DNA from 4 places in the Chryseobacterium sp. T16E-39 genome. Region 2 is predicted to be linked to each of the others. Evidence: riboswitches for the same ligand, from Rfam matches in the RefSeq annotation. Region 2 holds a riboswitch; each other region holds the start of a gene.
What was found. A riboswitch is a leader RNA that binds a small molecule or an ion and turns the genes downstream of it on or off. The one in region 2 is predicted to bind cobalamin.
Positions count from the first base shown of each region.

Region 1: it holds a riboswitch for cobalamin, as region 2 does, so the genes downstream of both, CEY12_RS08435 (acyl-CoA thioesterase) here and CEY12_RS08905 (TonB-dependent receptor plug domain-containing protein) in region 2, are expected to answer to the same signal.
Region 3: it holds a riboswitch for cobalamin, as region 2 does, so the genes downstream of both, metE (5-methyltetrahydropteroyltriglutamate--homocysteine S-methyltransferase) here and CEY12_RS08905 (TonB-dependent receptor plug domain-containing protein) in region 2, are expected to answer to the same signal.
Region 4: it holds a riboswitch for cobalamin, as region 2 does, so the genes downstream of both, CEY12_RS16360 (TonB-dependent receptor plug domain-containing protein) here and CEY12_RS08905 (TonB-dependent receptor plug domain-containing protein) in region 2, are expected to answer to the same signal.

Region 1 is NZ_CP022282.1:1,863,057-1,870,623, forward strand. Features, by position in the region: gene CEY12_RS08420 (endonuclease MutS2) at 1-602, shown strand, start outside; gene CEY12_RS08425 (GEVED domain-containing protein) at 649-1,758, opposite strand; gene CEY12_RS08430 (hypothetical protein) at 2,025-2,825, shown strand; cobalamin riboswitch at 2,880-3,060, shown strand; gene CEY12_RS08435 (acyl-CoA thioesterase) at 3,173-3,556, shown strand; gene CEY12_RS08440 (HD domain-containing protein) at 3,596-4,186, opposite strand; gene CEY12_RS08445 (XAC2610-related protein) at 4,191-4,880, opposite strand; gene CEY12_RS08450 (PadR family transcriptional regulator) at 5,173-5,502, shown strand; gene CEY12_RS08455 (PspC domain-containing protein) at 5,514-7,232, shown strand; gene CEY12_RS08460 (1-acyl-sn-glycerol-3-phosphate acyltransferase) at 7,545-7,567, shown strand, end outside.
Region 2 is NZ_CP022282.1:1,965,973-1,973,539, forward strand. Features, by position in the region: gene CEY12_RS08885 (CCC motif membrane protein) at 1-83, opposite strand, end outside; gene CEY12_RS08890 (DUF2752 domain-containing protein) at 104-394, opposite strand; gene namA (NADPH dehydrogenase NamA) at 420-1,472, opposite strand; gene CEY12_RS08900 (cytidine deaminase) at 1,573-2,055, shown strand; cobalamin riboswitch at 2,167-2,344, shown strand; gene CEY12_RS08905 (TonB-dependent receptor plug domain-containing protein) at 2,377-4,224, shown strand; gene CEY12_RS08910 (YncE family protein) at 4,236-5,273, shown strand; gene CEY12_RS08915 (CCA tRNA nucleotidyltransferase) at 5,430-6,854, opposite strand; gene CEY12_RS08920 (L-threonylcarbamoyladenylate synthase) at 6,992-7,540, opposite strand.
Region 3 is NZ_CP022282.1:1,199,253-1,206,819, forward strand. Features, by position in the region: gene CEY12_RS05300 (hypothetical protein) at 1-414, shown strand, start outside; gene CEY12_RS05305 (hypothetical protein) at 450-995, shown strand; gene CEY12_RS05310 (Crp/Fnr family transcriptional regulator) at 1,124-1,657, shown strand; gene CEY12_RS05315 (Lrp/AsnC family transcriptional regulator) at 1,669-2,130, opposite strand; cobalamin riboswitch at 2,285-2,471, shown strand; gene metE (5-methyltetrahydropteroyltriglutamate--homocysteine S-methyltransferase) at 2,868-5,189, shown strand; gene CEY12_RS05325 (KTSC domain-containing protein) at 5,531-5,977, shown strand; gene CEY12_RS05330 (efflux RND transporter permease subunit) at 6,437-7,567, opposite strand, start outside.
Region 4 is NZ_CP022282.1:3,616,506-3,624,072, forward strand. Features, by position in the region: gene CEY12_RS16335 (superoxide dismutase) at 102-776, shown strand; gene CEY12_RS16340 (hypothetical protein) at 780-1,148, shown strand; gene CEY12_RS16345 (MbnP family protein) at 1,365-2,201, shown strand; gene CEY12_RS16350 (cytochrome-c peroxidase) at 2,188-3,240, shown strand; gene CEY12_RS16355 (transporter) at 3,254-4,207, shown strand; cobalamin riboswitch at 4,309-4,492, shown strand; gene CEY12_RS16360 (TonB-dependent receptor plug domain-containing protein) at 4,604-6,634, shown strand; gene CEY12_RS16365 (YncE family protein) at 6,631-7,567, shown strand, end outside.

The DNA.
Region 1 (7,567 bases), 100 kb from region 2:
AAGTAGAACATGATATTGTAAATCTGGATAAAACGATCGTAAAACTTCAGCAGGAAAAATTTGAAGTGGAGAAACTTAAAACAGATCTTGCGGAAAGAAAAGAATCTGTTGAAGATAAGCGTGATAATCTGCAAAAACTAAATGAACAGCTTCAACAAAAACTTTTCAATTTTCAAAAACTATACGAAGATGAGCACCGTAAACTTCAGTTGGGGGGTAAGGTAGAAGCTTTCATTGAAAGTTATGTAAAAGGCAGATCCCGAAAAGATGTAGTGAAAGATTTTGTCAAGATCCTTGAACAGGAGAAGTTCAGAAAATTGGGAGCTGATAAAGATGAAACAAAACGTCTTCAAGTGGTAAAAAGGAAAATTACCCAACAGCTCAAAAAAGAAGATGTTATCGAAAAGATTGCCGAAACAAATGAAAAGATAGAAGAGAAGCGTAAAGTAGATCGTGCACTTTGGATGAAAATAGGACAGCGCGTGCGTATTCCCGGGAGTACAAGTGTAGGAACTATTGAGAAAATTTCCAGAAACAAAGTCATTGTTAATTATGGAACTTTCAAGACGACCATTAATGCTGATGAGCTGGAAAGAATTTAGATATAAAATTATAATTAAAAAAAGCGCTGAACAATCAGCGCTTTTTTTATTTCTTAATAAATTTCAACCTCCTCGGATTTTCTTTGTCCTTCAGTTGAATAAAATAAACACCCTTAGCAAGATGATGGACATTAACTTTATGATCTTCTATTTTTCCCATCTCAATTTTTTGTCCTACCATATTATAAATTTCATAATCCGGATGAGAAGAAATCCCATTAATGTATAAAATATCTGAAACCGGATTTGGGTATATATTGATTTCTTTGTTTTTGTGATTTTCTGTAACTGATAATGTTCCACTTGTTAAAAGAGCTACCCCATAATCCTCAACTTCTCCATACACAAATGTTCCACAGGCAGAATTCGCCAGAGCCTGCGTCATCATCACCCGCATAGTAACACCACAAGTTCCCGCTGTCTGAAAGGCTGTAGGAGGAATGGAAAATGTAGCAGTAGGAGAAGCACTTGTATTTGAACCAGAAAGCATAATTTTTTCCGTAGCTTCAAAAATCCCATTTCCATTGAGGTCAATCCAGACACTTATTGATGCAGCAGAAGGGCTCCCATTCCAGGTTTTGGTCACCGAAATCATATTTCCTGTGCTTCCAACCAATAAATTTACTTTTCTTGAAGGGTCATTTCTGTAATCCGTATAATTAGATGCTCCGGAATTGCTTACCATAGGTAAAAAGCTTCCATTTCCGGGACTTACCATAACATTAGAAATATGCATCATTCCGGAATCTGTAGAGGCAGATAGACAATAATTAAGGGTAGAAATAAAAATGATGGATTCGGACCACGTTCCAACTGTACCAGAGCATATTTTAGCAACCTGAACCTCATATTGAGAACAAGGCGTTAGCCCGGTTAGGGTAAACGATGCCAGGTTAGAAATTGTAACCGTAGCCCATGGGGATACAACTCCCGCCACTGGCCGAAATCTTACCAGGTAATCTGGTGTAGCAGGATCAAAAGTCCATGTAACAACAGCAGAAGTAGCAGTAATGCTTGAAACCTGAACACTGGAAGGTGCATTGGTATCACAAAATAAAAAAGAAGAAAAAGAAGAAGAAATTTTATCTGGATTTTTACCATTAAAAGAGGAAATTCCTATTAAGAATAGAAATACATAGAGTAGATTTTTTGTCATGTTTTACTAGTTTTTAATATTTTAATGAAAATTATACTAATATATTGAAATATCACTTACAATATATCTTACAGTATGTTCAAAATTTTAATTAATTTCAATTTCTCCTTTCATGAAATCATGAAACTATTGTGATCTCCTGATTGATTATCCATCGATATATGCCTACCTCTTAGATTCATTGAATGAATATTATAGATTTGAAACTATATAATTATATCCAGTGAAACATTTAATTTATATATTTGAAGCATCAAAAATTTTTCATGATGATTTCGGTAAACAAAGCGTTCTATTTATCTGCCATTAGTCTATTTTCATTAGCTTTTGTAAAAGGTCAGCAAAAAATTCCTTTTGGAGTCGTAAAAGCCGAAGAAGGGTATGCTAATGTTCGCGTTCCAAAGGATAATTATAGAAAAATTGTAGATAAGATAAGGATGCGTAAAGGTGATGTCTTTCTTTATGTAAAACCAGCTCCCGGAGAAACAGAATGGTTATGGATCAAATATCCTGAAAAGCAGGATACCGAAAAACCATTCGTGAGGTATGAAAATCTTGATAAAGAAGGGATGGTAAACAAAGAGCGTGTAGCCTTTATTGATCAATTACCGCAATATACTCCTTCAAAATCTAAAAACGGAAGATCTCTTATTTTCACCGATAACAACAATCCTAAAATTCCTACTGCTCAAAGGAGTAAAGTGATCATCGATGTATATCCTTCGAACGCAAGTTACCGTAAGATGGAAAAAGATGCAGATGGAACTATTCTGACTATTGATAAAATAAAACCTTGGGGAATCAGTAAAGAGCTTCCTGAAGGAATGACTGAAATCAAGTCTATCCGTGTCCAGCAGATTGGAAGAGGGTCCGTTTTTGTAAGAGAAGCTATTAAAAATATGTTCCAGCCTACGATGGACTTTAACAATATCACTGTAGCTGCTATCGACAACGATAACATCTTCGTTTACATGATCAATGGATCAGGGGAAAACAGATATACAACACTTTGGACAATCAGACAAGGAAAGGTTGCCCACCAGATTATTTATAAAAGTCCGGAATAATTCACATATTTCTCTGTATTATTCTTATTTTTGCCCCTGAAAAAGTTTTATCGCTTATTCATCACAGGAATCGGTTCTGCTTAACCGCAGATTAATAGGGAATCGTGTGAAAATCACGAACTGTCGCGCAACTGTAAGTAACTAAAGTCTTTGTAAAAAATCCACTGTGCTATGGCATGGGAAGGAAATAAAGATGTTACAAGTCAGGAGACCTGCCTTTTTCTATAAACAAAAAACTTTCGCGACTTGAAGTTTATTGATCTGATGGATTTTTCAGGAATATGACATTCCTGTATTATTCTGTTTGTTTCAATATATTTCATTTCGCTTTAATTTAATAATGAAATATGACTACAGAAGAAAGAATTCAAGCATCCGAAACCCGAATCTTTAAAGCGGTTTTCCCTAACACGACCAATCATTACGATACCCTTTTTGGAGGAACAGCGATGCAATTGATGGATGAAGTGGCATTTATTACCGCGACTCGATTTGCAAGAAAAAGAGTGGTAACGGTAAGCAGCGACAAAATTGACTTTAAAAAACCTATTCCTGCAGGAACGATTGTGGAACTGATCGGTACTGTTTCTCACGTTGGAACGACCAGTATGAAAGTAAATGTAGAGATCTACACCGAACAAATGTATTCTTATGAAAGAGAAAGAGCCATTGTCGGGGATTTCACATTCGTAGCAATTGACGAGTTTAAAAAACCAGTTCAAATACTATAATTAGAGAAGAAACGCAAGTCAGATTGACTTGCGTTTTCTTTATTTTAAAACTTTTTCTGTTTCAAGACTTTTGCTCAGTAGAAATTGGAAAGCCTCTCCCATTTCGTCAGAGGCCCTGCTAATTGCATTTTCCAGCATATTTCTGATTTGCCCTTCAGTAACACTTGCTTCTGTCCAGCTTTTTCCTGAAGTGTGGGAATTAAGGATAAACGGCATAATCCTGTCTATGGCACAGGCGAAAATAGCATCAGGGGTCTGCTCTTCTTCAAACTCAAGCCAAAGGTTAAAAAATTCCGAACGTAAAGGCTCATCAAGGATCCCAAAAATATTTTGAGCAGACAATTTCTCTCTTTCAAACTTACCCACCATTGCTTTTTCATCAAACAGAAATGTATCTCCAGCTTCGATTTCTACCAAATCATGAATAGAAAGCATTCTTATTACTCTTAATAAATCTATATCCGTCCTGTTTTTAGCATATGGAAAAAGCACCTGTGCTAAAATAATGATCTGCCAGGAATGTTCAGCCGTATTTTCTCTTCGTGAATCATCCGCATTGTAATTTCTTCTCTGTACATTTTTTAACGCATCTACAGCTAAGATAAAATCGATTTCCTTTTGTATTTTCATTGTATTATTCTTTATAATATTCTTTGATTGGGTATTTCTTTGTTTTTATGATCCATTTATTTTTAATTTTTTCACGCCTTGTTACTTTTACAAAATCACCACCTCCCATGGCATCTTCTTCCAATTCAAATACCTTATCCAGTCCCTTTTTCGGAATTATCCGGTATTCTGTGGTGATATGCCAGCAACAGCCGGATTTAGAAAATGTGATAATCCTTTTCCTTTTGGAATCGGTCTGGAACATTCCTAAGTTCTCAAAAGCAAGACTGGTTAATTCATCACTTATAACGAACTGTTTCTTTGTAGAATTATAAACATATACATCATAAGATGGTCCGCCATAGCTGCTTTCATTTCCATTTCGTACTGCAATATCTTCAGAACCATCAAAATTAAAGTCATTAAAAATCAACGGACTTTGCTCATTATACAATTGAATAACATTGACGCTTGGCTGCTGGTCTTTGTTTAAATAAAAATAAAGATCGTCTGAATTCAGAGTCTGTACCACTCGGGAGGTTTTCTTATCTCTTAATTCTACAGTCCCATTTCCACTGCATTTTTCACCATCACAATCTGCCACTGTAATAGCAGCATCATATTGGTTCGATCCTGATTTGAGTTCAAAATGATTTTGTCCAAAGGAGAAAGAACTATAAAAAATAAAAATGATCAATGTTTTGTATCTATCCAAAATATACTTTTTTATTCATTGAAATATCCTTGAAATTTCATAACAAAAATAAGAATAGCAATTAAAATTGTAATCATTAGCCTTCATTTTAACTGAATTTGATTTAGAGCAAAAAACTGACTTAAATTTATGTAACTGAAAATCAACATATTAAATAATTTTAAATAAAAATTCCACTACTTTGTATTGCATAATACCATTTTAATTACATATCTTTGTAATGTAAAATAAGAATAGGTTCAACTAGCTAGGAACTTAATTCTAAATATAACTAATTAAAAACCTTATTAAGATGAATACTGAAAATACCAAAGCGCAAATGCGAAAAGGGATTCTGGAATTCTGTATTTTAAGTCTTATCAATCATCGTGAAATGTATGTTTCCGACCTTATAGATGAACTAAAAAAAGGAAAACTGGATGTTGTGGAAGGCACACTCTACCCTCTTTTAACAAGATTAAAAAATGGTGAGTTTCTATCCTACAGATGGGAAGAATCAACGGGAGGTCCTCCAAGAAAATACTACCAGATTACAGAAAAAGGGAAACTGTTTTTAGGTGAACTTTTAAATACCTGGAATGAATTAACAGATTCAGTAAACCAAATTACTCAAAAAAATTAAAAAACAAAGCTATGAACAAGACACTCTCAATAGGACTCGCAGGTTTTTCTTTTACTATAGAGGAACACGCATATATAAAGCTTAGCGATTACCTTAATGCTCTTAGAAGCTCACTGGACGCTTCAGAAGTAGACGAGGTAATGCATGACATAGAAATTAGAATGGTTGAAATCTTCAGAGATTCTTTAGGAAAAAGAGAAGTAATCAACGATACAGATGTAGAAGGGGTAATTGCACAAATCGGTACACCGGAAAAAATAGAAGAACAGGAAGAGGCTTATTATTCTGAAAAGAATTCTAAAAGAACAAGCAACTCCGGAGCAGAATACTCTGATAAAAAACAATTATTCCGCGACCCTGAAAGACAAAAAGTCGCAGGTGTTTGCGCAGGTTTAGCTCATTATGTAGGAATGGATATTACTGCCATGAGAGCAATCTGGTTAGGAGTATTTATTTTAGGAATATTTACAGCAGCCATTTCTTCTTCACTGATCGCATTGTTATATATCATTCTTTGGATCGTACTTCCAAAAGCTGAAACAGCAGCAGATTTCCTGAAAATGAAGGGAAAGCCTATGAACTTCGACAATCTTAAGAATGAGTCTAACAAATTGGTACAATTTGCCAATGAATCTACTCAGAGGGTCGGAGAAATATACATCGAAAACAAACCGTATATCAACAACGCTGGAAACGGAATCTGGAATGTAGTAAGATATGTATTAGGTGGAATCTTTGCATTGATGGCATTCGGATGTCTGATCGGAGTATTTGTAGTTTTCGGATTCATGGGAAGTAATGATTTCCCTCCGATGAATGAAATGAATTTCTACTTTGACAGTGATGGAATGAGATACGTATTAATGGCAATGATTGTTTTAGGAAGCTTAATTCCGGCAATGCTGTTCGCATTATTAAGTATTAAACTAATCTCACCAAAAACAAAACTAAGAAATACGGGTTGGGTTTTAGGAGCATTAATTCTCGGGTTAATTACAGTATCTGTTTATTTTGGTATCAGCATGGCTAAAAAAGACATGTTCCTGAAAGGTCATAAAGAAGATACAGAAGAGATATCAATTAATACAGCATCCGATAGTATTTATGTTGACCTAAAACAAATAACCATTCCTCAGAACTTTATAGGCTATGATGATGATCTTTATTCTGATAAAGTATCTGTCTACAAAAAAGATTGGGTTGATGTACAAGTAACAAGAAAAGCTGACATAAAGACTCCGTATTTAATTATTAGAAAAGAAGCAAAAGGTTACAACATTCCATTGAGCGTAAGTGTACCGGTAGAAATAGTGAATAACAAAGTGATTCTTCCTAATTACATTAAATATCCGTACGATCACCGTTTCAGAGATTATCATATTGATTATGAACTCGTAGTTCCACAAAAAGCAGTAGTAATCTCTTTAAAGAAAGACGGAATTGATTTTGACGGAGACCTGAATGGTGACGGAATTGACGATGACGACCAGTACGATGATGATGAAGATGGAAATATCAGAATTGAAAAAAATAAGATTTCGGTGAACGGATCAACAATTGAATACAATTCTAATGATAAGGACAGCATCATCATTAATGGAAAAAAAGTTCCAAATTCTAAAGCAGAAAAGATAATGGACTCTGTAAAGTCTGACATTAAAAAAATGAAAGGCAAAGTAGATATCCAGATCAAAGACGGAAAAGACGAAATATCTATAAAAACCAAATAATAAACTGCAGAGAGTGGCAGAAGGTGTGAATGGAAGGCAACCGTTTGAAATTCACACTCTTCTTCTCTCACTAAAGCAAAAAAATAGTATTATTTAGTTCTTTATTTTAAAAAAATGTTATACCTTCGTGTAGTTATATAAATCATAACCAAATCATTTAAAAACACCCCAACCATGGTACAAATAGCACTAGAAATTGTAATGAAAATCGTAGATTTAATCAGCGGTTTATTTTAAGAGCGATAATATTTCAATATATTTGTAAAGTATAACCAGATTGGTTATACTTTCTTGTTTTTAATACGAAAATATATGAAAAAACTAATCGGCAAATT
Region 2 (7,567 bases):
ATCCCGTTACAGCAGCAGCTGCCCAGGATAGCGACGATTCCTAATACTAAAACGGTTGTTGCGTTTGGTAATTTTTGATTCATAGTTATTTATTTTGTTAATTTTATTTTATGGGTAAAGGATGTCTGTAAAAATAGGAAACGACCATGATAACTGAATTAATGATTGCTAAAAAAACTAATGCATTTCCGTAATTTCTTTTTTTGTCAACAAAATTCAATCCTACTGTAAATAAAAAAAGAAGTAAAGTATACACAGCCGGAAACATATGAAAAGCTTCTGAGAACTTCCCCTCAAAAACCAAAACAATTGCTCTTTGTGTACCACATCCAAAACATTCTATTCCCAGAAATTTCTTACTTGGGCACGGCAGCATAAAATCTTCAATTTTCATTTCCTGAAATATTATTGTTCTAAAATTAAGAAGAAATTTTAGCTCTCAGATATTGATGTGGAAAAAAACAATTTTCTTCCATCTCAAACGATCCCTGAACAGCAATATAGGGATTTCTCAAAATTTCCCTGGCAACAAAGATCAAATCAGCATCTCCCTTTTGCAAAATTTGTTGTGCCTGCTCCACTTTCGTGATTAAACCTACCGCTCCCGTTTTCACATCTGCCTCATTTCTTACTCTGGAAGAATAAGGTACCTGATAACCATCAAAAACAGAAATTTTTGCCCCATGGATATTACCTCCACTTGAAACATCAATTAAATCTACTTTATGTTCTTTTAATACTTTTGCTAATTCTACGCTGTTATTTACATCCCATCCATTTTCAGCATATTCAGTTCCCGATATCCTCACAAATAACGCCACATTTTCATTGATTTCTTCATTGACAACATCCACTATTTCCAACAAAAATCTAATCCTGTTTTCAAAGCTCCCTCCATATTCATCCGTTCTGATGTTGGAAAGTGGGGATAAAAACTGATGAATTAAATAACCATGAGCTCCATGAATCTCAATAATATCAAATCCTGCTGCCACAGCTCTTCTTGCTGCATTTTTAAAGTTCTGAACCTGCTCTTTAATTTCCTCAACGGTTAAAACATGTGGAATCCTCTCAGTAGGATGATATGGAATCGGACTAGGAGCTACCGTTTCCCACCCCTCTTCAATCGAAATCTGGATATTATTCCAGGTTGATCCCTTTCTTCCGGCATGTGCCAATTGTATTCCTATTTTACTTTCTGAATTAGAATGAACAAACTCTACAATTTTCTGAAGATTTCCTGCCTGTTCATCATTCCAGATCCCCATACATTTATTGGTAATTCTTCCCCGTGGTTCCACGCCGGTTGCTTCGACCATTATTAATCCAGTCCCTCCCTGAGATCTGCTTCCGTAATGCACAAAATGAAAGGCATTCGCCAATCCGTTTTCGCATGAATACATACACATAGGAGACATTACCCAACGATTTTCCAGTTCTACATTTCTAAATTGTATCGGCGTATATAGCATGTTTGTCTATTTTAAATTTAACATTAGGAGAAGGATAAAATAGGTTTGTCCACGTGATGAAAAAGAACTAATTTTACCTCCCCTTTTTAGGCTTCAATATATGAAAAAAGACATACAGATCGGCTACGAATACTTTAAAAATAGTAGTGAACTGAACGATATAGAAAAAAAACTTTTCGAAAGAGCAAAACTAGCTCGTGAAAATGCCTATGCTCCTTACTCTCAATTCTTAGTTGGTTGCTCTGTATTACTCGAAAACGGTGAAATATTTTCCGGAAACAATCAGGAAAATGCGGCTTTTCCTTCAGGCCTTTGTGCTGAGAGAACAACTTTATTCTGGGTAGGCGCTAATTTTCCAGATCAAAAGATTAAAAAGATTTTTATTGTCGGGGGTCCAAAAGAATTTTCTGAAAAAAATCCACCTATACCTCCATGTGGAGCATGCAGACAAAGCTTAATCGAATACGAAACAAAACAGAAGGAAAATATCGATCTTTATTTTTCAAGTATGAATGATGAAGTGGTTAAGGTAAGTTCGATTAAAGATCTTTTACCTTTTTATTTTGATGCAACGTTTTTGTAGGGTGAAACTGTGAATTTGTGAAATCGTAAAATTGCGAGGCATTAATCTGTTTATGCATGATTGTTTTCATTACAAATCATCATATACAATTGGCATTTCTTTTTAAAAACTTATCTTTGCAAAAATTTTGGTTTTCAAGCTTTTGAAAATAATAGGGAATTGGGTGTAAACCCCAAACTGTCCCCGCAACTGTAGATCGCAACCATAATTTCTATAAAAAACCACTGTGAAAACGGGAAGGTATAGAAAAGCGAAAGTCAGGAGACCTGCCAAAATGATAATATCAAAAATATATTGCTTTCGGAGGAAAAGTAAAATAGTATGAAGAAAACTTTAGTACTGCTTTTATCGTCATCTGCCTATTTTCTCTGTCTTGGACAGGAGAAAGCAATTGACACGGTTTATATTTTTGATAACCAGATGAAAAAAGTAAAGCTTTTTCATAAGGTAAATACCATCACACCTCAGGATGTAGAGAAAAACTCAACCAATCTTTCAGAACTTTTACGTTTCCAATCTCCGGTTTATATTAAAGAAAATGGCCGTGGTGCCGTTTCATCCCCTTCTTTCAGAGGAACAACAGCACAACAAACTGCTTTTGTATGGAATGGAATTAATATCAATTCAAATTTTCTTGGGCAGGGAGATGTTAATAATATACCTTTATTTGGATATGACCACTTAGAAGTGAAAGCTGGTGGCGGAAGTGTTATTTATGGAAGTGGAGCTATTGGAGGTAGTATTCACCTTAATAATAGTCTGGATTTTAATAATGGTTTTAAAGCTTCTTTGTATTCTGAGGCAGGCTCTTTCAATACCTTTACTAATTTTGGACAGGCTTCTTACAGTAATGATAAATTTAGTTTCAAAGTTTCAGGAAATCATTCGATCAGTCAGAATGATTATGAAGTAGAAGAGAAAAACTACCTGAACAGAAATGGCAAATATTATAATTCGACTTTTAATGTCGGAGCCTCTTATAAAATAGCTCAACATCAGACTATTTCATGGCAAAGTCAATTTTTTGATTCTGCACAAAACTATCCTATTTTTGTAGAAAACGGGAATAGGACAAAATATGAAACACAAAGCATCAGAAGTCTAATTTCCTGGGATATTAATAAGAATAAATTTTCAAATAGCTTAAAAGCAGCTTATACAGAGGAAAATTTTCAATATTTTGGCAACTATAACGCTCCAAAAACAAGTGGATCATCTGGGAAAAATTATATTTTCAAAAATGATTTCAATTATTTTATCGTCCCCAAATTAAACATCAACGTGATCACTGAGTTTCAGGTGAACAAAGGTGAAGGCTATCAGCCATATATTCAGGGTGTGAAAGCAGAAGGCATTGGAGATGTAAGCAGAAATGTAGGATCTGTAGCAGGATTGTTACGTTATTTCCCAACCAAAGATCTAAGATTTGAGGCTGGTGTTAAAAAAGATTTTGTTCAGGATATCAGTTCACCTTTACTTTATTCATTTTCTGGAAAATGGAACGCTTTACAATGGTATAGTGTAGGAATAAATGTATCAAGAAATTTCAGATTTCCTACTTTTAATGACCTCTATTGGAATCCTGGAGGAAACCCTGATTTAAAACCAGAAAATTCTTACCAAATGGATATGGATCATGAATTTAAATTGGGTGAGTTTAAATTAATGGTAAGTCCTTATTATCTGAATATTTCAGATGATATTGTATGGCTTCCTACAGCGGCCGGATATTGGTCACCTGTTAATATAGGAAAAGTTCAATCTTATGGTTTAGAATCACAAATTTCCTTTGAAAAACAATTTAGAGAACACCATTTCAGATTTAATTTGGGATACACATTATCAAAATCTATCAATAAGGCAACCGAGAAACAAATGATGTATGTTCCACTTCATAAGGTTTTTGGGAACTTCGATTATCAGTATAAATTCATAAAATTCTATGTTCAGGGAATGTTCAATGGCTTGACTTATACAACAACCGATGAAAAAAGAGAAGATGCCTTAGATCCTTATTTTGTTTTAAATACAGGAATATCAGCAACGCTTTTAAAAAAATATACCTTAGGGTTTAAAATAAATAACTTAACCAATACTGTTTACGAGACCGTTTCTTATTATCCGATGCCAAAAAGAAACTACAGTATTTCAGCAACTATAAATTTCTAATAAAAAATAACATGAAAATAACTAGACTTTTACAACTATTATTTGCTACGGTATTACTATTTAATATTTCGTGTAGCAACGACAGTGATAGCAGCCTACCGGTAATTACCTATGAAAATGGATATTTAATTGCCAATGAAGGGAATTTCGGCAAGCCTAATGCAGAAGTAACTTTTGTTTCAAGAGATTTAACTTTCAGTCAAAACAGTATTTTTTCAAAAAACAATGGATCTCAATTGGGAGATGTTTTACAGGCTGTAGCCTTTAATGGCGATAAAGCTTATCTTTTGTTAAACAACTCCAATAAAATTCAGGTAGTTAACCGTTACACATTCAAAAGCGCTGGCGAAGTTACCAATCAAATTGACAACCCTCGCTATGTTGCTGTTACGAATAACAATGTTTATGTAACTAATGATAAATATAACGGGGCAAAATATGTAAGTATCTATAAAAGTTCGGATTTGTCGTTCGTTAAAAAAATTACGTTCACTGAAGCTGTTGAAAGAATTGTTGAAGCTGGAGGAAATATCTTTGTTCAAAATGCAAGCTTCGGTTTTGGAAACAAAATTACTTACATCAACACTTCAACCAACGAAGTACAATCTGCAATTACATTACCCAACGGAAATATCAACAAAACTATTTCTTATAACGGAAATGTTTACGTCATTGCTTCAGGAACTGCTGATTCTTACATTTATCAGATTTCAAATACTGGAAATATTACTAAAACAACTACATTAACAGGTATTTCCAACGCCACCAATCTACAGATAGATGGTGGAAAGTATTTCTTCTCTTCTGCAAATAAAGTTTATTCAATGAATATGACTTCTAACGTCACTCCTACTACTCCAATTATCACTGCTGTAGATGGTGGACAATACTATACACTATATGGATTTAGCGTTGTAGATGGAAAAATATTCACATCAGACGTTAAAAACTTTACAGAAGACAGTGAAATTACAGTGTATACAACTACAGGATCTAAAATCAAATCTTTTACAACCGGTAAAGGTTCTAATGGTGTGTATCTGAATTAAGAAATTTATACTTCGGTATACTAATAAATTTTATTTTTTTTCATCATTTGTGTTTTTTCCGGGCTGCCTTAGGGCAGCCCGGATTTCTTTTACAAAGGTTAAAAAAAGGGGTCTGGAAAACTATTTTCCAGACCCCTTTTTTTTAGTCAGTTTATTTTAAATCTTAACTTCTAATCCCAACTTTTCAGCTTCGGCAATGACGTATTTTTTTGCTTCTTCATGATCGTTCTGGATTTCTCCCTCCAGAATCGCTTCTTTTACTTTTTCTTTTAAAATTCCAATCTCTCGCCCAGGCTTCAGATCAAACATTTCCATGATTTCTTCTCCGGAAATAGGAGGTTGAAAATTCCTTACCTGATCTTTCTCTTCAACTTCCTTTATTTTTACAGCAACATATTCAAAATTACGTTTGAATTTATCTTGCTTTTTAGAATTTTTCGTTGTTATATCAGCTTTACAAAGTGTAAATAGATCCTCCATATCTTCACCAGCGTCGAACAGCAGCCTTCTCAATGCAGAATCAGATGCATCATCAGTGATCAATGCAATCGGACGGGATGAAAGTTTCACCATTTTCTGTACATATTTCATATCCGGTCCTAAAGGTAATTTAAGTCTTTGGAAAAGTACTTTGGCCATCTTTGAACCTAAAAATTCATGTCCATGGAAAGTCCATCCTGTTCCCTCGACAAACTTTTTTGTTGGAGCTTTTCCAATATCATGAAGTAAAGCAGCCCAACGTAACCAAAGCTTATCTGTATTAAGAGAGATGTTATCCACTACTTCTAAAGTATGGTAAAAATTATCTTTATGGGTTTGACCTTCTACTTCTTCTACCCCTTTTAACTCTATCAACTCTGGAATGATGTATTTCAAAAGACCTGTCCGCTCCAATAAGCTTAATCCTATAGAAGGTTTTTCAGAAAGCATAATCTTATTAAATTCTACCATAATTCTCTCCATAGAAACAATTTTAATCCTTTCTACTTCCTGACTAATCGCCAATAAAGAATTTTCCTCTATCGTAAACTGTAAGGTAGATGCAAAACGAACTGCCCGCATCATTCTCAAAGGATCATCAGAATAGGTCTGTGCAGGCTCTAGAGGAGTCCTTAAGATCTTTTTCTCTAAATCATCCATCCCGTTGAATGGATCAATGAGTTCACCAAAATTATCTTTGTTTAAAGAAATAGCCATTGCATTGATGGTGAAGTCTCTTCTTTTCTGATCGTCTTCCAATGTTCCACCTTCTACTTCAGGTTTTCGACTATTTTCAGTGTAGCTTTCTTTTCTTGCTCCCACAAATTCAAGCTCAAGATCTTTATATTTGATCATTGCTGTTCCATAAGTTTTAAAAATGGAAACTTTTAATTTAGGATCAATTTCTCCTGCAACACTTTGTGCCAATTCAATTCCACTTTGCTCAGTAACAAAATCAATATCTGTAGAGGCTTTTCGCTTCATCAATAAATCCCGAACATATCCACCAACAATATATACTGACTGGTTATTTCTGGATGCAACTTCCGAAATGATTTTGAAAAGCTTTAGATTTTTATTTTGATTGAGATTAATGAACATATTTATTATTTAATGTAAAACCATTAAGAAACTAAGTTTCCGGACTTATTTAAAACCCTATAGATTTTAAACAAACTCACTTTCTTAATCTCTTAATGGCCAAAATGATTTTGCAAAGATAATTAAAATCTTGTTTTCTATTCCCTAAGAACCTTTATTCTGTTATCACTCCATATTTTGATCACCGAAGATCCTGAATATTTGGAAACTTTTTCTCTGTCTTCTTCCACAGCATAATCAACCAGATCAATAATTTCTGAAGAGATATCAGAAAATTTCAATGGGCTTTTATCTCCGCTAAAATTAGCTGAAGTAGAGACTAATGGCCTGTTTAGTTTTGTAATGAGTTTTTTACAGAAATCATTTTTCACCAGACGAATCCCCACACTTCCATCTTCTGCCAATAATTCTTTAGGCAATCCTCTCGGATTTTCATACACAAGAGTTACCGGTTTCTCACTGATATCAATAATTTCCCATGCCATCTCAGGCACGTCAACCAAATCCTGAAGCCTTTTTTCAGACTCCACTAAAATGATCATGGATTTGTTCTTTTCACGTTTTTTAATGTCAAAGATCTTGTTGATCGCTTCTACATTAGTCGCATCGCAACCAATTCCCCAGATCGTATCTGTAGGATAGAGGATGGTTCCACCGGATTTTAATATGTTGATAATGTTTTCCATTTTATTTTTTTAGAATAGGGAGAAAAA
Region 3 (7,567 bases), 770 kb from region 2:
AAAAATCCAAATAGTGACAAAATGGTAATAGATCAAGCTGAATTAATTGAAAACGTGAAATTAGCAATTAATCCAAAATTTCAGGATTGGGTTCTTTTTAAGAATGGCACTTATATTATTTTTGACAATGCTGATACGATAAAGAATATTAATGATGAAGCAATAAGTCAAATGAAAGAATTTGGACCTGTATTTGGAGGTGGTCCAGCTGGTGATTTTGGTGTTACTCATTTAAATAAAACAGAAGGTTGGATTGTTTCGGGACATGGTTATGGAATGTATACTTATGTTAGTACCTCAGAGATTGAGAATAAAACTCCAAATGACGTTGAAATAGGTATGTTTGGCAGGAATAAAAGAAATCTGGATGGTAAAAATCCTAAGATTATATATGTAAATACTCGTAAAAAGTAATATTTACATTTTTAACCCAATTCTTCTATTTGCAAATGCCAAAAAAAATCTCAAAATCTCAGATCGTTTTTTTTTCTATTTTAATTATTCTTTTTTCAATTTATAGTTTCATTTTAAAGCCAATAATTAAAGAAAGATATTTACATTCAGATCTTAAAAATTTTGAAGATGGATCTTGGAAATATACAATTATCACGTTTAGTATTCTCTTAATTATTATGTTTTTTGCTATAATTAAATCTAAAACAAAAGATCTTTCAAATCTACCTGTCGGCATTCTGGTTTTAGGATTGGTTTGTTTTGCGGGGCTTCATCACCCTGTCAATTATGTTTTACTTTTTGTAAATATTAAAACAGGAAAAGAAAAGATTGTCAGAAAATATGAGATTGTTAACCATAAGGAACAAAGTGTATTTTGGTTAGATGCAAATGAAAATTCCATTCATGATAACAGCGATTTAGATAGAATAAATAAATGTAGAGCTGAGAAAAATTTAAAGTCAGTTTTTGAAATGAAAAATAAGGACAACATTATTATTCGCTTTAAAAAAGGAATAATGGATATTAATTATCTTTATTAACATTTTAAACCACAAATATCACTAATAATAACAGTAATAATCACAAATCCGCAGTAAGTAAATAGTGTCATTTGTGTCATTTGTGTTTGAAAAAAGTCGAAATAATTACATTTAATATCCGAATGAGTATGATGCCCACTAATGAAAATGCTTTAGCCGAAATACTCAGTAATTTTGATCAAGAAGAATTACCCGCTAAAACCTTGCTAACAGAAGAAGGTAAAATGGCCCGCAGGTTTTACTATCTTGAAAAAGGCGCAGTTAGGGGATGGCTAAATAATGATGGTAAAGAAATTACTTTTCAGTTTTTATTTGAAGGAAACTTTATCTCATCCTGGGAGAGTTTATTTCATCACTTACCCAGTATTTATAACATCGAAACGATAGAACCTTGTACAGTTTACAGTACTTCAATTGAAGAATTCAGGCAAACAATGGAGCACAATCCTGATATCAAAGAGTATTATTACAGTTATTTGCAGGAACGCCTGCTTAAGTATCAGAAACTTTTCATTTCGCGTATAAAGGATAGCGCAGAAGAACGATATGCTGAACTAATAAAGCAATCCCCTGAAATTTTTCGCCGTATCCCCCAATATTATATTGCTTCCTATTTGGGGATAACATCGGTATCATTAAGCCGTATAAGAGGAAAGAAATAAGATATTCCAGTTTATATAGTTACTCCATGGTTATTCTTCACCTCTGCCATTACAAAAGTACTGTGGGTACTTCCTATGGAGTCTACAGAACCTAATTTATTAAAAACAAAATCCTGATAATGTTTCATATCCCGAACCTGAACTTTAAGTAAAAAATCGAAATCTCCTGAAATATTATAACATTCTGCAACTTCTTCAATCTGTACAATTTCTTTTACAAACTGATTTCCAACAGAACGGTCATGAATTTTTAATTTCACCTGACAGAAAACAGTAAAACCCCGATTCAGCTTTTCAGCTTCCAAAACAGCTGCATAATGTTTGATATAACCTTCCTGCTCCAGTCTCTTAACTCTTTCAAAAACAGGTGAAGGTGAGAGATTCACTTCTTTGGCCAATTCTTTTACCGTCAGTTTAGCATTCTTTTGCAGGATCCTTAACAATTGAAGATCCTTGTCATCAAGTCTTTCCACAGGATAATATTCTTTTTAACGTTGATATTTTCAAAATTACAGAATAAATATCTTTTAATATCAATTAAAATAAAATATTATGCTTAATATTTAAAATAAATCCAATTAAATCACTTTATTCAATACCTTTACACCCTATTTTGTTCTTTAACATACTTCATCAAACGGAAAAGGTTTTACTTAAGGTAGATTAATAGGGAATCGTGTGAGAATCACGAGCTGTCGCGCAACTGTAAGTAACATACCAAAGGTTTTTGTCCTTGAAGATCCACTGCCACAAGCGGGAAGGATGACAAAAACTGTTACAAGTCAGGAGACCTGCCTGTTCCGAATTGACAATGCTTTCGCGGTCTGAAGCTTTTGGTCATACAGATGATACTTTTTTGAACGTATTGGGTGGTTTAAACTTGGAATGGATATGAGTTTAAACGCAAAGATTTATTGTATTGATTCCTTAGTTTTAAGGAGCAAAGAAATGCGACGATGTCGCTGATGAAGCTTATGGATAAAACGTACGCTTCTTCAAAATCAATTTTATTGATTTCATCTTTGCCTTCTTACATAAAGAGCAATTATAAATAAACTTTGCGTTAAAAATAAACTCAGAATATTATTTCCTGACCCAAAAATTACGTCCATATTGTATCTTCTTTATTGCTAAAAAACTCTTTCCCGGTCGCATTACGAAGCATTATAAGAACTTTTAAAACCAAAATTTAATTAAAAGTTTAAAAGAAATGCAAACACACATCCTAGGCTATCCGCGAATTGGTAGCAACAGAGAACTTAAAAAAGCCTGCGAACAATATTGGGCAGGAAAAACATCTTTACAGGAACTTTTGGAAGTAGGAAAAACCATCAGAAAGCAGAACTGGGCATTGCAGCAGGAAGCTGGAATCGATCTCATTCCATCCAATGATTTTTCTTTTTATGATCAGGTTCTGGATCTTACATTATCCGTTGGAGCGATACCTCCGCGTTATCAGGAAATAGCTGCGAAAGAAACCAGTACAGAGATTGATCTGTACTTCGCAATGGCAAGAGGACATCAGAAAGATGGCCTTGATATTACGGCTATGGAAATGACAAAATGGTTCGATACCAATTACCATTATATCGTTCCTGAGTTCCAGAAAAGCCAGCAGTTCAAATTGTTTTCCAATAAGATTGTCAATGAATTTATTGAGGCAAAAGAAGCCGGAATTGATACAAAACCTGTCATCATCGGATTGGTTACTTATTTACTATTAGGAAAGGAAAAAGAAGAAGGTTTTGACAAACTGGATTTGGTTCAGAATTTACTTCCTGTATATACAGAAATTCTAAAAGAATTAGAAAACAACGGAGCAGAATGGATACAGTTTGATGAACCGTTTTTAGCATTGGATCTGGATCAAAAAGCCAAAGAGGTTTATCAGGTTGTGTATGCTGAAATTGCAAGGCAGTTCCCTAATCTTAAGTTTATTGTGACCACTTATTTCGATGGGCTAAAAGATAACCTTTCATTGGCTACTACCCTTCCTATTGATGCTTTACACATCGACTTAGTACGTGCGCCGGAACAATTGGATGAGGTGATTAATGCAATTCCCGAAACATTAATCCTATCTCTTGGAGTGGTTGATGGAAGAAATATCTGGAAAAATGATTTCAGCCAGTCTTTGGTTTTTATTAAGAAAGCAATCGCTGCATTAGGTTCTGAAAGAGTTTTTATTGCTCCATCATGTTCTTTACTACATGCACCCTTCGACCTTGACCTGGAGAAAAATGAAAACATCTTATCTCCTGAGATCAAGCAATGGATGGCTTTTGCCAAGCAGAAAGTTTCTGAAGTTGTCTCATTGAAAAAATTAGCTTCAGAAAATCCGGATTATAACACCCTACAGGAATTGGCTGAAAACAAAAAAGCGATTGAAAACCGTAAAGTTTCCACGTTAATTCATAATAAAGATGTTAAGAACCGTGTTGAGATCACGACAGAGAGTGACGCCCAAAGAAACAGTCCATTCAATGTCAGAAAAGAGACACAGCAAAATGCATTAGTACTTCCATTATTCCCTACCACAACGATTGGATCTTTCCCACAAACGAAAGAAGTAAGAAGCTGGAGAGCCCAATTCAAAAAAGGAGACCTGACTGCTGAAGAATACGATCAATTACTTAAACAAGAAACCCAAAGAACCATTATCTGGCAGGAAGAAATCGGAATTGATGTGTTAGTTCACGGAGAATTTGAGCGTAACGATATGGTTGAATATTTTGGAGAACAACTGGCAGGATTCGCCTTTACTCAAAATGGTTGGGTTCAGAGCTACGGAAGTCGTTGTGTAAAACCACCGGTAATTTATGGAGATGTGCACAGACCTCATCCAATGACGGTATACTGGTCACAATATGCTCAGTCATTAACGCAAAAATGGGTTAAAGGAATGTTGACGGGTCCTGTAACCATTCTTCAATGGTCATTTGTACGTGATGATCAACCTCGTTCTACAACATGTAAGCAAATCGCTTTGGCCATCCGTGATGAGGTTAACGATCTTGAAAAAGCAGGAATCAGAATTATCCAGATCGACGAACCAGCTATCAGAGAAGGTCTTCCTTTACGTAAAGCAGAATGGCAGAACTACCTGCAATGGGCGGTGGAAGCTTTCAGAATCTCAGCAAGCGGCGTTGAAGATGCTACACAAATCCATACCCACATGTGTTATTCCGAATTTAATGATATTATCCACAATATCGCTGATATGGATGCCGATGTAATCACCATAGAATGCTCCAGAAGCCAAATGGAATTATTGAATGCTTTCGCAGACTTTAAATACCCTAATGAGATCGGCCCAGGAGTTTATGATATCCATTCTCCAAGAGTTCCATCAAAAGAGGAAATGGTCGCATTATTGAAAAAAGCACAAGCCGTAATTCCTGCTGAACAGCTTTGGGTAAATCCGGACTGTGGTTTAAAAACCCGTCATTGGGATGAAACTGAAAAAGCATTGATCGCTATGGTAGCAGCTTCGAAAGAGGTGGCTGCGGAGTATGCGACAGAGAAAGTTTAATAGAGCTGATTATTATTTTTTATTGAGGCAGGGGTGTGAACTCCTGCTTTTGTTTTGCAATTAGCATATGCTATGTTTTGGCTAAGCCAATATCATTTACTAAAGAATAAGTGGGCTAAAGCCCACTCCTATTGATATGTATAATTGCCATCTATATACTATTAGGAAAAACCAATAACTATACCCATAAACTTATAAATAATTTTAAATATAATTAATAATGAATAAGTTATGATTTTGTAAATTTAATTGCTTAATTTTGCACCCCGAAAAAAGGACCCAAAGTATGGAATCGTCAGTAGCGATTTCATATAATCTTAAAAATCAATAAATATCTACATATGAAAAGAGTTGGTGAGCACAGAAAGCTTCTTGGAGTTGATAAAACAGTGACTTTACAAGAGTTAAAAACAATTTACAGGAATACGATGAAAGATTCGCATCCTGATAAATTTATCAATGATGAAGCCGGAAAACTGGAAGCTGAAGAAAAAAGCAAATCCGTGATTGAAGCTTACCACTTTTTGGTAAGTATCAACCCGGAAACACAGGAAAAATATAAAGAAGAATATACAGAGACAACAACTAAATCTAATATTCACGATTTTTATTTTGAAAAGCAGGTGTTGAACATTCAGCATTTGAACGGAAAGATGTATGAATATCTTGGAGTACCAAGAAATACCTATATCAAAATGGTGAATGCTGATTCGCCAAGCCGTTTTGCAAGAAGACATATTTATGGAAATTTTATCTACAGAAAGGCTGGTGAGGCTATGGCAGATTAATTTTCTCATATAAAATAAAATGAAGGCTTTCAGTTTGTTCTGGAAGCCTTTTTTATTGACATTGCATATTCTATGTTTTGGCTAAAGCCAATTGATGTTGCATTTTTTATTAAGCGGGCTAAAGCCCGCTCCTATTGATGTTTTATGCTCTCGCAAATTTTGCGGATAACGCAGATTTTTATTTTGATTCTGAGAAAGTTTTCAAAATCCAACATGTCATTCCGTAGGAATCTGAACATAAAAATTACTAGAGCCTAAAGCGACAGAATAAAACAACATACTTTTGTTCATTATTCATCTCTTTATAATATTTTTAAAATAATATATTTAGATTCCTACGGAATGACAGAGAGGATGTTTATTTTTTAAGCATCATCGTAACATTCGTTAGCATTTACTATAAAACAAAAAAGCGCATCATCACTGATACGCTTTTTCGGTTAATTAAGGTTGTTATATTTAGTCTAAATGTTTCGGAGTGAATCCGTCTTCACTTAGTTCTCTGTGCTCATAATCCGCTTTCATTTCAGCTTCATAATCTGTTTTCTTATGTTGACCCATTCTACGTAGAATTGAATCAAATAAAGAGTATACTACCGGTACGATAATTAGGGTAAGGAATAGAGATGATGTCAAACCACCGATAACTACCCATGCAAGACCTTTATTAAATTCAGCTCCTGCTCCACTTGCCAAGGCAATTGGTAACATACCGAAGATCATCGCAATCGTTGTCATTAGGATCGGACGAAGACGAGCGTGGTTAGCCTGAACCAATGCGTCATGTGTATTTGATCCCGCTGCTTTTCTTGCATTCGTAAAGTCGACGATCAGGATCGCGTTCTTGGCAACAAGACCAATCAACATGATCATCCCTAACATCGTAAAGATGTTCAATGAATTAGCTGTAAGGGCAAGAATAACCATAACCCCGATCATTGCTAATGGAATTGAGAACAATACCACAAACGGATATACAAAACTGTCATATAATGAAACCATCACTAGGTATACCAATACAATAGCTGCTAATAAAGCGATCCCTAATGTACCGAAACCTTCCTGCTGGTTTTCCATATCCCCACTCCAGATGTAATCTACTCCTGCAGGTTTATCTTTACCATCCATGAACTTAGCAGCCCATTCATTAGCAACGTCACCCACCGGTCTACCAACAACTTTTGATCTTACTTTTACAGAAGGAGATTTATCTCTACGTTCCAATAAGCTCGGTCCTGAGCCCATTTTTACTTCTGCAAACTGACTCAAACGAACCTGTTCTCCTTTAGGATTTGTAAACATCAGGTTTTTAACATCATCGATAGATTGTCTGTTGGCATCTCCAAAACGGATATTGATATCATATTCATATTCTCCAGCTCTGAATTTTCCGTCTGTATTTCCGTTAAATGCGGTTTGCATCGTTTGTCCTACACTTTGAAGATTCAAGCCTAAAGAAGACATTTTATCCCTGTCGATATTTACCTGAACTTCAGGGTTACCAGTATCTGTAGATAATTCAGCATCCACTGCTCCGGGAACTTTTTTCAACAATTCTAAAATTCTTGTTGCTTCTTTTACTGCTGCTGC
Region 4 (7,567 bases), 1.7 Mb from region 2:
TTTCGGGAGTTATCTATTTGGCAGGCTTTATTAACTTCCTTCTTCCAGCATCGTGCTTCCTACTATAAAAAAATATTGTTAAACCATAAATACAAAACATTATGAAGATTATGAAAATCGCTGCCTTAAGTGCAGTTTTCGCGGCGCAATTTGCTTTTGCACAATTCAAGCAAACCCCTTTATCGTACGCATACAATGCGTTGGAAGGTTCAATTGATGCGCAGACAATGGAAATTCATTATACAAAACATGCTGCCGGGTATGTAAGTAACCTGAATAAAGCTATTGCAGGAACACCTCAGGAGAAAGAAACTTTATTCCAGATCCTTTCTAAAGTTTCTACTTTAAGCCCTACCATCAGAAATAATGCAGGGGGGCACTTTAATCATGAGCTTTTCTGGACGATGCTTACTCCTGTGAAAAATACTCAGCCATCTGCTAAACTATTAAAAGCGATTACTGAAACTTTTGGAAGTTTAGATGCATTTAAAGAGAAAATGGGTAAAGCCGGAGCGGAGCGTTTTGGTTCCGGATGGGCTTGGCTGTCAGTTGATAAAAACGGAAAGTTATTTGTGTCTTCAACTCCTAACCAGGACAATCCTTTAATGGATGTGGTAGAAGAGAAAGGAACTCCGATCTTGGGGATTGATGTTTGGGAGCATGCGTATTATTTAAAATATCAAAATAAGAGAGCTGATTATCTTACCGCTATCTGGAATGTATTAAACTGGAAAGAGGTAAGCAACAGATATGAAAATGCGATAAGCAAAAAATAAAGTATGAATTATATTTGCAGCATATTCCTAACCTTCTATATGGTGTTCAGACCTCTGATCCCCATCATGGAATATGCTGTAAATTATGATTATATCGTTGAAACTCTTTGTATCAATAAAGACAAGCCAGAACTTAATTGTAATGGTAAATGTTATTTGAGTAAAGAGCTTGCTAAAACCAACGATACAGAATCAACACCCCTATCCAAAGGGAAAAATTCCGGACAGAAAATTCTTGATATTTACATTCTTCCGGATATCGCAGAGATAAAAAACACATGTCAACAATATAGCTCTAACTTTAATTTTATTTACCAAAAGAATTATTCTTTTCTTTTTCTAAAACCTATTTTCCGGCCTCCGGTTTTTTAAGTTGTTTATCCATTTTAGCCACTCAGTTTTTAAAGTTCACATGAAGTGAAAATCTCAGATTTTCAAAAAACTTAAGTGTTCTTCATAATCGTTTCATTATTCACTTTAAAGATTCTAAAGTGTTTAAAACTTTTGTGTCTTTTGTGGTTAAAAAAATGAGTGTCTCCACATTCAAAGATATTTTTATTCAAACAAATACAACTTAAAAAATCAACAATGAAAATTTATAAATTTTTATCATTATTCTTTATTGCCTTTACTTTATTAGCTGTTTCTTCTTGTCAAAACAATGACGATGATGATAATCCACAGGATACCACACCCGGAAATCTTCAGATCAAATTTGAAAACGGATTCAATAATCTGGGCGGAATTGTTCTTAATCAAACGACTCAAACCTCTTCCAGTGGGCAAAAGCACCAATTTTCCACTTTAAAATATGTGGTGAGTAACATCAGCCTGATCGATGAGAATGGAAAAGAGTTCAAATACAATGAAAACAATCCTGATAAAGGGGCTTTTATCATAGATCAGGCAGATGCGGTAGCTGGAATTGTTTATGTAAATCTTACCGGGATTCCTAAAAACAATTATAAAAAAGTAAAATTCGGATTGGGGATCAGCCAGAATGCTTATCTCCTGGGAATGGATGGACAAGCAGAATTCTGGAATAAAGCAAAAGCAAAAGGGATGTCATGGTCATGGGCTGCCGGGTATGTTTTTGTGAAGCTGGAAGGGAAATACGGCACAGCCGCTGCGGATAAAGAATTCATGAATCATACCGGGAATATGGGAAATGTTACTGCTAACAATACTCCAAATCTATACCGGGAAATTACTTTAGATCTTCCAACAACAGCCAGGGTGACTGGCAAAATAAGACCGTCGATTCATATTCTGGCAGATCTTAATCAGTATCTAAGCGGTGATACAGCACTTACATTAGATACAAATAATGATATGATGATGGGATCAAGCCAACATTTAGTGAATGTAACGAATAACCTTACCAAAATGTTTTCTGTAAATCATGTTCATAATGATGAAGATTAGAAGTATACTGAAAATTGGGTTAATTATTGTCGGCCTTTTTAATACAATTTCATGCTCTGATGAGGTTATTGAACCCTTGGAAAAAGACGAAGCTTATAACCTGCAATTTCCATCTTATTTTCCTGAAATGACTTTTGATAAAGCGGGAAATCCGGTCACCAAAAATGGAGTAGAACTAGGTCGGAAATTGTTCTATGAAGGAAGGCTTTCACGTAATAATACCATTTCATGTGGTTTCTGTCATATCCAGGAGAATGCTTTTACCCACCATGGGCATAATGTAAGTCATGGTGTGGATGACAGGATTGGAATACGGAATGCTCCGCCTATACAGAATATGGCATTCTTAAAAAGATATATGTGGGACGGGGTAATTCATAACCTGAATGAACAACCTATTATTCCAATTACTGATGCTAATGAAATGGATAGCTCGATGCCGGAAGTAATTTCTAAACTGAATATGGATGATAAGTATAAAAAACTTTTCAAATCAGCTTACGGTGACGAAAATATTACGGGAGAAAGAGTTTTAAAAGCGTTATCCCAATTTATGGTGACAATGATCTCAGCGGATTCAAAATATGATCAGTACAAGCAGGGAAAAGCCACTCTTACATCAGTTGAAGCGCAGGGAATGGCATTGTTTCAGCAGAAATGCTCGACCTGTCATAGTGGAGAATTATTTACAGATGAAAGCTTTCGAAATACCGGGATGTATTATAATACGCAATTTAAAGATGCAGGTCGTTACCGGGTAACCCTGGATCAAATGGATTGGATGAAATTCAGGGTTCCCAGTTTGAGAAATGTTGAATATACGGCTCCTTATATGCATGACGGAAGGTTCTACACATTAGATGCTGTTCTTAATTTCTATTCGGATAATGTGGAAGATAATGCTAATCTTGATCCGCAGCTTAAACAAAATGGACATGTCGGAATTGCAATGACTACTGTTGAAAAACAATCAATTATTGCTTTCCTGAAAACATTATCTGATAAGAGTTTTATTACCAATCCTAAATTCTCTGAATAAATTTTAATCAAACATGAAAAATATATTTTTAATACTCTTGGGTCTGGTTATGTCACCAATAGCTAAGGCGGAACCAGTAAAGGATAGTCTTTATATCCCTGAAAATAACTTTAATTCTATCAGATTGCTGGAGGATGATTGTGATGCGTGTGGCTGCGCTGCAGGAAATGGTTCATCAGGATTTGAATCTTTACTTAACCCTCAGTTTATAGGAATAAAATATTTTGCACAACACTATAAGGCGAAAGAGAATCTTTTCGTGAAAGACCTGACTCAGGATCAGTATTTTAATACAATTCAGTTGTGGGGAAAAGTTCCCATTACAAAAAAGTTGAGTGTTTATGGAAGCTTACCGTTTCAGTTTCATGAAAAAAGAACCTTGCAGGGGGATATCAGGATTAATGGAATTGGAGATCTCAATCTGATGGGAATCTATCAGCTGATCAATTCGAAAGATACTTCCCATCAGTTAAATGGAGGATTGGGAGTGAAGGTTCCTTTAGGGAAATTTGATGAAAAAGGAATTACAGGAGTGAATCCCAGTTTTCAATTGGGGACAGGAAGCTGGGATTACCAGATGGTTTTGAATTATAAATATCAGAAGAACAAAGTAGCGGTCATTGTGAATACTGATTATACTGTTAAAGGTGAAAATAAAAAATATTATCAATTCGGAAACCAGTGGAACTATGCAGCGACAGGATTTTATCAGATTCATGCCGATAAAAAAGTAATCTTTTCCGGGAAAGCCGGATTGCAGGGTGAGGTATATGACCGGAATAAGCAGTTTAATGAGGATTTACCGGATACTGCAGGAAGCGCTTTATACGGGAAGGTCGGTTTTGAACTGTCGTACAGTAAATGGAGCCTGGGAAGTGAGCTGATGCTTCCGGCTTATTCGAATCTTGCTGGCGGAAACATTGAAGCCAAATCCAGATTCAGTGTTTTTATCAACTTTGGAATTTAGGAAATCAAATAAACATTCCGTTGCAATTGTAACGGAATGTTTGTTTTTATATGGTTGATTATCATTTTATTAAGGCCGGTATTGTTTCTGGGCAGAATTTTCTATCTTTGCCGCAATCTGGTGAGCCGTAAAAGGCTCTTAAAAGGGAATCCGGTGTAAATCCGGAACAGACCCGCTGCTGTAAGCTCTAAACCAAAATTTTTGAAGCATATATCCACTGTTTTTATGGGAAGGATTTCAAAAATGGAGTAAGTCAGAAGACCTGCCGGAAAGATTAAAGTTTGATGCTTTCGTGGAATAAAGCTTAGGACAACAATGATTCTGTGCAGTACTGCTGTATGTTGTCATTGCTGCTTTCTTATATCCATTAGCATCAAAATTATTCTCAAAGAGCTAATGGAATTAAAATTTACTTTTCATAAAACTACTAAAACGATTATCACAGTTCTTGTGTTATTCGCTCAGCTTTACTTTTCCCAGTCAAAAGATAGCATAAAAGAGAAAGGGATCTTACCCGTTACTATTTACAAAAAGGATTTTAAAGAGATCCTGCCGGCTCAGACACTTTCGGGTGAGCAGTTGGAAAGGCTTAACAGCCAGTCTGTAGCAGATGCATTACGATATTTTTCAGGAGTTCAGATCAAAGATTATGGAGGTATTGGTGGATTAAAAACAGTGAATATCCGAAGTATGGGCAGCCAGCATGTTGGTGTTTTTTATGATGGAATTCAATTGGGAAATGCACAAAATGGAGTTGTTGATCTGGGGAAGTTTTCGCTGGATGATATTGAAGAGATATCATTGTATAATGGGCAGAAAAGCGAGATTTTTCAACCGGCAAAAGATTTTGGTTCTTCCGGGTCTATTTACTTACAGCCAAAGACACCCATTTTTTACGGAAAGAAAAAAACAAATCTTATTCTTAGAACGAAGAACAGTTCCATAGATCTGTTCAACCCCTCTTTTCGTCTGGAGCAAAAGATTTCAAATAGGATTTCAGCAAGTTTCAGTTCAGAATTTATACAAAGTGACGGGCGATATAAATATAAATATCAAAAAAAGAATCCGGATGGTTCTGTTGCCAATGATACGGTTGCCACAAGATATGACTCCTATATTAACGCCAAACGATTTGAAACCAGCCTGAACGGAACTTTAAATAACGGAAGCTGGAACATTAGAGGGTATGGATATGTATCGGATCGCGGGATCCCTTCAGCTATTGTTAATAATGGATTCGAACCCAAGGGGCAAAAACTATTAGATAAGAACTATTTTGTACAGGGTAATTTTAGAAAGAAAATATTTCCAAAATTTGAGACCCAGCTTAAAGCCAAGTTTGCATACGATTATACCAGGTATATTGATACTGTAAATGTCGCTGAAACAGCTTTAAAGACGGATAATAAATATATTCAGAGGGAAGTTTATTTGTCATCTTCAAATATATATTCAATTACTCCGAATTGGGATGTTAGTGCCAATGTAGATTTTCAATATAATAATCTGGATTCAAACCTGAGGTTGTTTTCTTTTCCTACCCGCTATACATCATTAGTCGCTTTTGCAACGACCTACCAATGGAACCGGTTTAAATTTTTAGGGAGTGTCTTAGGTACTTTTATTCGGGAAGATGTAGAACTTAATTCGAAGTCACCGGATAAAAGGGAATGGACACCCTCTGCATTTTTAAGCTATCAGCCTTTTGTAGCAAAGGATCTTACCATCAGAGCTTTTTATAAAAGAATTTTCAGGATGCCAACTTTCAATGATTTGTATTATACAATGATAGGAAACGTTTTCCTGAAACCTGAATTTACCAATCAGTATGATCTTGGATTTACTTATCAAAAACAGTATGACAATAAGGTCTTGAAAAGAATTTATCTAAAAGCAGATGGGTACTATAACAAGGTTGAAAATAAAATTATAGCAGTTCCTACGACCAATCTTTTCAGGTGGATGATGACCAATCTTGGGGATGTGCAGATTATTGGCGCTGATGTTAATGTGCAGGCGGAATTGGCCTTAGGGAAGGTAACATTAAAGCCATTGCTGAGCTATACTTATCAGAGTGCCCGGGATTTTACCGAGAAAGGAGAATCCTACTATGGAGACCAGATTCCTTATGTTCCATGGCATTCCGGAACTTTTACCATGATGGCTGATTATAAAGACTGGAGCTTTAATTACAGTTTTATGTATACCGGAAAACGGTATGATGCACAACAGAACAATATTGAATATAACGCTATTACGCCCTGGTATACCCACGACTTATCCATTCAGAAAAAATTCAACTGGTATTCACAGCAATTTAAGGTAAGCTTTGAAGTAAATAATACTTTGAATCAGCACTATGATGTGGTAAGAAATTATCCAATGCCCGGCAGAAATTTTAAACTTATTGTAAGCTATACATTATGAGAAAAATAAACTATTATCTACTTGTATTGAGTATGTTTTCATTGTTTTCATGCAGAACAGACGAATACACTCCAAAAGAAGAGAAAGTGGAAGGTCTTGCGCCACCAGAAAATACAGCGATTAAAGGTTTTTATGTTTTGAATGAGGGGAACATGGGAAGTAATAAATGTACCCTGGACTTCTTTGATTATACAACGGGAAGCTATCGCAGAAATATCTATGCGGAAATAAATCCAAGTGTTGTCAAAGAATTGGGGGATGTAGGTAATGATATCCAGATCTATGGAAGTAAACTTTATGTAGTTGTAAATGTCTCTAATAAAATTGAAGTATTGGATGCCAAGACCGCAAAACGGATTAAAACAATTCAACTGCAAAACTGCCGGTATGTGAAATTTAAAGACGGGAAAGCTTATGCAAGCAGCTATGCGGGGCCTGTTGATATCAATCCCAATTCCCCTAAAGGAAAAGTTGTGGAAATTGACACCGTTTCGCTTTCTATTCAAAGACAAGTCACGGTTGGTTACCAGCCGGAAGAAATTGAAATCGTAGGGAATCAGCTTTTTGTTGCCAATTCCGGAGGATATATGGTTCCAAATTATGATAAAACAGTTTCTGTAGTAGATCTGAATACGTTTACAGAAACAAAAAAATTAAACGTTGCAATCAATCTTCATCGCCTTAAGAAAGACAATTATGGAGATTTATATGTAAGCTCAAGAGGGGATTATTACAATGTTCCATCGAGTTTATATCAGGTAGATGCTATTACAGGAGTTGTAAAAAAAGATTTTCATGTTGCTGTAAGCGAAATGACCATTGTGAATGATAAGCTTTATTATTATGGAAATGAGTTTAATTATAATACCCATTCCTACACAAAGAATTTTGGAATTATTGATGTGAAAACAGAGCAGATCATTTCCAATAAAA